Regions from separate parts of the Rhizobium sp. LjRoot258 genome, predicted to be linked through region 2. Evidence: predicted binding sites of a transcription regulator. Region 2 holds the regulator's gene; the other holds the start of a gene.
The links. Region 2 encodes LexA, which represses DNA repair genes until DNA is damaged. Its sites were predicted from a motif close to TGTTCNNNNTGTGTTCNG; they were not measured.
Positions count from the first base shown of each region.

Region 1 (3,417 bases), 300 kb from region 2:
CCGCTCGATGTAAATCTCCATTTCTTCCCGCGGGATCTCGTCTGCCTCCGGCACGGGGTTGGCAATCAGCATGCCTCCGTCGATGCCGAGCTGCTCGCGCACCGTCTGGAAGTTGGCGATTGCGGCCGGGCTGTTGAGCGTGAGCGGACTGCGCAATCCGGAGGCGCGCGACCAGAAGGCGGGGAATTCCTCGCTTTCATAGGTGACAACCGGCACGCCCGCGGTTTCGAGCACTTCCAGGGTCTTCGGAATGTCGAGGATTGCCTTGGCGCCGGCGCAAACGACGATGACGCCGGTGCGGCCAAGTTCCTCGAGGTCAGCGGAGACATCGAAGCTTTCCTCGGCACCGCGGTGGACACCACCGATGCCACCGGTGGCGAAGACCTTGATGCCGGCACGTTCGGCGGCGATCATCGTCGCTGCCACGGTCGTCGCGCCGTGACGGCGCTCGGCGATCGCAAAGGCGAGGTCGGCCCGCGAGACCTTCAGGACATCCTTGGCCTGCGCCAGCTGCTCCAGCTGATCGGCTTCGAGGCCGATGTGCAGCGTACCGTGAATGACCGCGATGGTGGCCGGGACGGCACCCTCCTCACGAATGAGCGCCTCGACGCTGCGGGCCATCTCGATGTTGCCGGGGTAGGGCATGCCATGCGTGATGATGGTCGATTCGAGCGCCACAATCGGCGCGCCGCGCTGCTTGGCGCTCGCGACCTCTTTGGAATAGGCGATCGGCAGGAGGGGGGAGATCGGTTTCGTCATTGTCTCTTCCATTTCGTCGGTATTGGCTTCAATGCAAAATTCTCGCCGGTGGAACAAGCGAAAGTGTCTCCCTGACCAAATCCGGGGAGAGGTTTTCATTGACGGCGTACGGAGACTGTACCGTAAGAGCTGCGGCAGCGGCGCCCTCCCGAACGGCATCGGCCAAGGGAATACCGCGCATCAATCCGGAAATAACGCCGGCCGCGAGCGAGTCGCCGGCGCCAGTGACATCTGCAACGCCCTCGAGGTTTACCGGCTGCAGGGCAACGACGCGGCGATCCGCAAAGGCGATCAGCTCGCGCTGGCCGCGCGTGACGACGCCGCCGCGCAACCCGATGTCACCCAGCAGTGATGGCCAGTGCGCCGGATCGTTAGGGCGTTCGCCCGTCAGCGCGGCAGCCTCGGCCTCGTTCAGGAAAAGATAGTCTATCCCTTGAATGCACGGCTTCAGCTTGATTGCCTTCGCCGGCGAGATTGCGATCGCGCCCACCGGCTTGCCGAGCGCTTTAGCGCGCTCGACGATCGACGCCAGGGTCTCTGCCGGCAGGTTGGCATCGAAGAGGATGAAATCAGTGGCGGCAAAGGCATCGCGGACGGCGCGGATCGAGAGCCGGCGCGGCAGGAACATGCGGTAGAGATCCATGTCGGCAAGGGCAATCACCAGGTTTCCGTCGTTCTCGATGATGGCGGTATAACTCGGCGTCTTCCGATCCAGGAAAACGAAGGGGCGATCGTGAACACCTGCGAAATCGGCTGCCTCGCTGACCATCTCGCCGACTGGATCGCCGCCACGGGGCGAGATCATCGTCACGTCGAAGCCCAGCCGGGCAAGGTTGCGCGCCGCATTGAAGCCGCCGCCGCCTGGCTCCTCGAACCATGAGCCCGGATTGCTGGCGCCGGCCACCGTGCCGCCGGATATGCGTCCGCGCCTGTCGATGTGTGCGCCGCCGAGGACAAGAATCTTCTGCTTCATTTCATCGTCCTGCATCACCGGAAAGATACGAATCGTCCCGCCGCCGCCGCCACGTTGGCGACGAGTGCCCTATCTCTAAGCCGTTGCTTTCCATTACTAAAACAAATGTAGAACACAGGCCATTTTACCTTTTTCTTTCAATTATTTGAACCCAGCTTGCGCAGTGAGAACAAATACGGTACAAAATCGAGATCGGCGGCGACATTGCTTGAGCGGCTTCAATAACCTAAAGGTGGATCGAATGTCACAGAATACATTGCGGCTTGTAGAGGACAAATCGGTGGACAAAAGCAAGGCACTTGAAGCGGCACTCTCACAGATCGAGCGGTCGTTCGGCAAGGGCTCTATCATGAAGCTGGGCTCGAACGAGAGCGTGGTCGAGATCGAGACGGTCTCGACGGGCTCTCTCGGGCTCGATATTGCGCTCGGTATCGGCGGACTGCCGAAGGGACGCATCATCGAGATTTACGGGCCGGAAAGCTCGGGCAAGACGACGCTGGCACTGCAGACTATTGCGGAAAGCCAGAAAAAAGGCGGAATCTGCGCCTTCGTCGACGCCGAACACGCGCTCGATCCGGTCTATGCCCGCAAGCTTGGCGTCGATCTGCAGAACCTTCTGATCTCCCAGCCGGATACCGGCGAGCAGGCGCTCGAGATTACCGATACGCTGGTGCGCTCCGGCGCCATCGACGTGCTCGTTGTCGACTCCGTGGCTGCGCTGACGCCGCGCGCTGAAATCGAAGGTGAAATGGGCGATAGCCTGCCGGGGCTTCAGGCACGGCTGATGAGCCAGGCGCTGCGCAAGCTGACGGCTTCGATTTCGAAGTCGAAGACCATGGTCATCTTCATCAACCAGATCCGCATGAAGATCGGCGTTATGTTCGGCTCGCCGGAAACGACGACCGGCGGTAACGCGCTGAAGTTTTATGCTTCCGTTCGTCTCGACATCCGCCGTATCGGCGCGGTCAAGGAACGCGAAGAGGTGATCGGCAACCAGACGCGCGTCAAGGTCGTCAAGAACAAGATGGCGCCTCCCTTCAAGCAGGTCGAATTCGACATCATGTATGGCGAAGGCGTGTCCAAGACCGGCGAGTTGGTCGACCTCGGTGTGAAGGCGGGTATCGTCGAGAAATCGGGTGCCTGGTTCTCCTATAACAGTCAGCGCCTCGGTCAGGGTCGTGAGAACGCGAAGATTTTCCTGCGCGACAATCCGGAGGTTCTACGCGAGATCGAAGCATCGCTTCGCCAGAATGCTGGACTGATCGCTGACCGCTTCCTGCAGAATGGCGGGCCTGATGCAAATGATGGGGACGACGTCGAAGGATAGTTCCCAACAGGTACCGAATAGTTCGAAACCGGCCGCATTCTCGATCAGAATGCGGCCGGTTTTGTTTGTCGGCTGGACAGTGGTTAATGCGAGCGATAAAAGCCACTGGATTTAAGATTTGACCTGCCGATTGGCAGCATTGAAGGGCATAGCATGAGCGGTGTGAATGATATCCGGTCGACCTTCCTCGACTACTTCAAGAAGAACGGCCACGAAATCGTTCCGTCGAGCCCATTGGTGCCACGCAACGATCCGACGCTGATGTTCACCAATGCCGGCATGGTGCAGTTCAAGAACGTTTTCACCGGCCTGGAGCAGCGCCCGTACAAGACCGCCTCGACGGCCCAAAAGTGCGTCC
Region 1 covers NZ_CAXUST020000001.1:1,667,792-1,671,208, reverse strand. Annotated here, with positions in the region: gene ACSQ9D_RS08410 (pseudouridine-5'-phosphate glycosidase) at 1-759, opposite strand, end outside; gene ACSQ9D_RS08405 (carbohydrate kinase family protein) at 788-1,732, opposite strand; gene recA (recombinase RecA) at 1,974-3,059, shown strand; gene alaS (alanine--tRNA ligase) at 3,213-3,417, shown strand, end outside.
Region 1: a site for LexA is predicted at 1,830-1,847, ahead of recA (recombinase RecA). Genes of this name have one in related genera too.

Region 2 (3,417 bases):
TGCTCGATCGGATAACCGCGATGTAGCAATACGCCGGCATCACCATCGATGTAGGTGATCTTCGATTCACAGGATGCGGTCGAGGTGAAACCAGGATCGTACGTGAAGGAAGCCGTGTGCTTGTACAGGGCGCCGATATCAATGACGTCAGGGCCGATCGTGCCGCTCTTGACGGCGAGATCGACTGATTTATCACCGATTTTCAGTGTTGCGCTTTGTTCCGTCATGCTGATCCTCCAAACTGGCGGTTGGCGCCATAAAAGCGCCATAGGGTTAAGCGTCGTCGACGATAGCTATATGATCGCGCGCCCAATGCCAAGTTCCCGTGATGCCATTTTGTGCATCGCAGTATCAACTTTTGGGCACTGCTGCGATGAGCCCTGCGCATAGCAGAAGCTGATGATTATCCTTGGCTTTTCTGGCTTCCGATTTTCCTTCAGATTTCAATCGATTATTGTTGCCTCGAGCCTGAAGAGCTTGCTTTGTGGTTGCAAGGGGGCTGTTTTTCGGCGCAGATGCATGCCGGGGTTGAAGCCATTTGTGAGACAGGCCGCCCCCGGCGCGGATGCGCTTGCTCGCGTGGCAGAGCGTTCTTTGTCCGGGCTCAATCTGGTCAAAAGCCTCCGCGCGCCTTCCGCACGCAATCACCCGTCTCCTGGCCAACGTGGGTTACGACCGCGACGCTCAGCTGCTCTTCGTGGTTTCGACGCGCGGTGGCGACGGAGATGGATCATGGGCGGTTCTTCGTATTTTCTCCGGTCTTCCTCGGGGCCGGCGCCGCCCTCTGGTTTGAGCTCGCAAGTGACCGGCCAACGATCCGCCTTGGGGCATGGTTTGTTGCGTTGGCGCTGATTTTCGATCAATGGCGAAGGGCGCTGGCGGCGGAGCTAGACCAGCTACCGAGTACTGAAGCGTATCGCCCCTGACCGGCGGCGGGGACAGCGAAGGCCAAGCTCCAGGACTCTCGGATGAGGAATTGCGTCATGCCCGCAATGCGTTGCGGCAGCCTCTGCGACGGGCGTTGAAAACCGCGTCGTTTGCCTGAAAGGCGCCTGGCGCACCGCCCCGCACGATAGCGGCTACGTTCTGACAATCGTCGAAAACCTCGCTTACGTCGGCGCTGCGTGCGATACCGCCGATATCGTCGTGACGCCCGTTCGCCTGCGTGCGACCGAATGCCGGTCGGGCGCACTGCTGTTCACCGGAGAAATCCTGCGCGGCTCTGGCGCCGCCGAGGGGATAGACGACCTGGGCTCACCCGTCGTTACGGCCGCCTATACCACGCTTGACCGCCCCTGGATGCCGCATCGGGCGTACAACTGGCGAAGCGGCACGTTTGACGGTGAGCCGCCTGCCTCTAATGATAACGACGAATGAGGCCGACGAGCTTGCCCTGAACCTTGACGCGGTCGGGTCCAAAAATACGCGTTTCATAAGCCGGGTTCGCGGCCTCAAGCGCAATGGAGGCGCCCTTCCGGCGGAAGCGCTTGAGGGTCGCTTCTTCGTCATCGACGAGTGCGACAACGATGTCGCCGGGATTTGCGGTGCTGCCATTGCGAATGATCACCGTGTCGCCATCGAAAATGCCCGCTTCGATCATCGAGTCGCCCTTGACCTCAAGCGCATAGTGCTCGCCTGGGCCAAGCATGTCGGCCGGAACCGTGATGTCGTGAGTATTGTTCTGGATTGCCGAAATCGGCACACCGGCGGCGATCCGTCCCATAACCGGTACAGAGGCGGAGCTGCCGTTGTCGGCATGTGCTACCGGTTTCGGTGGCGCAACCGGTTGCGGTTTGCCGAGACTGCCTTCGATGACGCTCGGCGAAAAGCCGCGGCGGGGTTGCAAGCTCGGGTTATATGCCTCTGGAAGCTTGATGACCTCCAGGGCGCGGGCCCGATTCGGCAGTCGGCGAATGAAGCCACGTTCTTCGAGCGCTGTAATCAGCCGATGAATGCCTGACTTCGACGCGAGGTCCAAGGCATCTTTCATTTCATCGAAAGAAGGGGGGACACCGGACTCCTTCATTCGCTCGTGAATGAAGAGAAGAAGCTCCTGTTGTTTGCGCGTCAGCATCGAAGTTGAACCCCAGAGTCGTGAAACAAAGCCAGAACAGACACTATATGTTCCATATGTGTTCCGCAAGTGCCTAAATTTTCGTAAAACTTGCCCGCAACTTGTTCAGTTTTCTCAGCTCATTTGACTGAAAGCGCCGAAGGGGGTTGCATTGTCCTGCTACCCGGCGCACATCTTCGCAAATTCCGGAGAGTTGCTATGAGCGAAGCGCATCCGCTGGACCACATCGTGCTGCCGGTCTCCAATATTGGGCTCGCGCGCGAACGTCTCGGAAAACTAGGATTCACCGTCGCGCCCGATGCCCGGCATCCGTTTGGAACCGAGAACGCCTGCATATTCTTCTCCGACGAAACTTACCTAGAGCCCCTGGGGGTCGCCAGCGCGGAACTGCACGAGGCGTCGGCAAAGAAAGGGAATGTCTTCACCGCGCGTGATCGCGCCTTTCGGTTTCGATGCGGGGATGATGGATTCTCTGCCGTGGTCTTCGCGACCGCAGATGCCGATCGCGACCACGCTCGGTTCCTTTCCGAAAGGATCAATGGCGGCGAGATGCTGCAGTTCGAGCGACCGATGAAGATGCCCGATGGATCGGAGGCCACAGCCGCGTTCAAGCTCGCTTTCGCGGTGGATCTGCGGGCTCCGGACTTCTTCTTTTTCACGTGCCAACGGGTCAATCCGCTGCCGGCCGATCGAAAAGCGCTGCATGTGCACGCAAACGGCGTCCATGGGATCGCAGAGATCGCTCTGGTCTCGCCAGATCCCAAGGCGTTCGGATCATTCGTACGCGCAGCGGCGCACAGCCCGGTCATTGTCAACGACGCCTTCGGCGTGAGCGTCGTCACTCCGAATGCCAGGATCAGCATTCTATCCCCCGATGGATTGTATGCCTATTTCGACCTTCCTGCAGCGTCGACCGATCGCGGCCTGAGAGGCATTGCCATCGTCTTCAAGGTCGACGATCTTGCCGTGACAGAAGCGCATTTGGCTGCTAACGGGATGACCTACACGCGCAAAAACAATCGAATTCTGGTGAAGGCGGCTGCCGGGCAGGGCGCGCTCTTCGCCTTTGAGGAGAAACGATGAGCCAGACAAAGTCCGAAGTCGTGGTTGGCGAAGGCGCCGGCCGCGTCACCTTTTCCAATGCCGGTAAGCTGTCGCTGATTGCTGGGCCCTGCCAGATGGAGAGCCGCGACCATGCCTTCATGGTCGCCGGCGTGCTAAAGGAACTCTGCGACAAGCTTGGCCTCGGCCTCGTCTACAAGTCCTCCTTCGACAAGGCGAACCGCACCTCGCTGTCGGCCCAGCGTGGGATCGGCCTTGAAACGGCGCTGGAGGTCTTTGCT
Region 2 covers NZ_CAXUST020000001.1:1,368,805-1,372,221, forward strand. Annotated here, with positions in the region: gene gltA (citrate synthase) at 1-227, opposite strand, end outside; gene lexA (transcriptional repressor LexA) at 1,358-2,074, opposite strand; gene ACSQ9D_RS06905 (VOC family protein) at 2,273-3,157, shown strand; gene kdsA (3-deoxy-8-phosphooctulonate synthase) at 3,154-3,417, shown strand, end outside.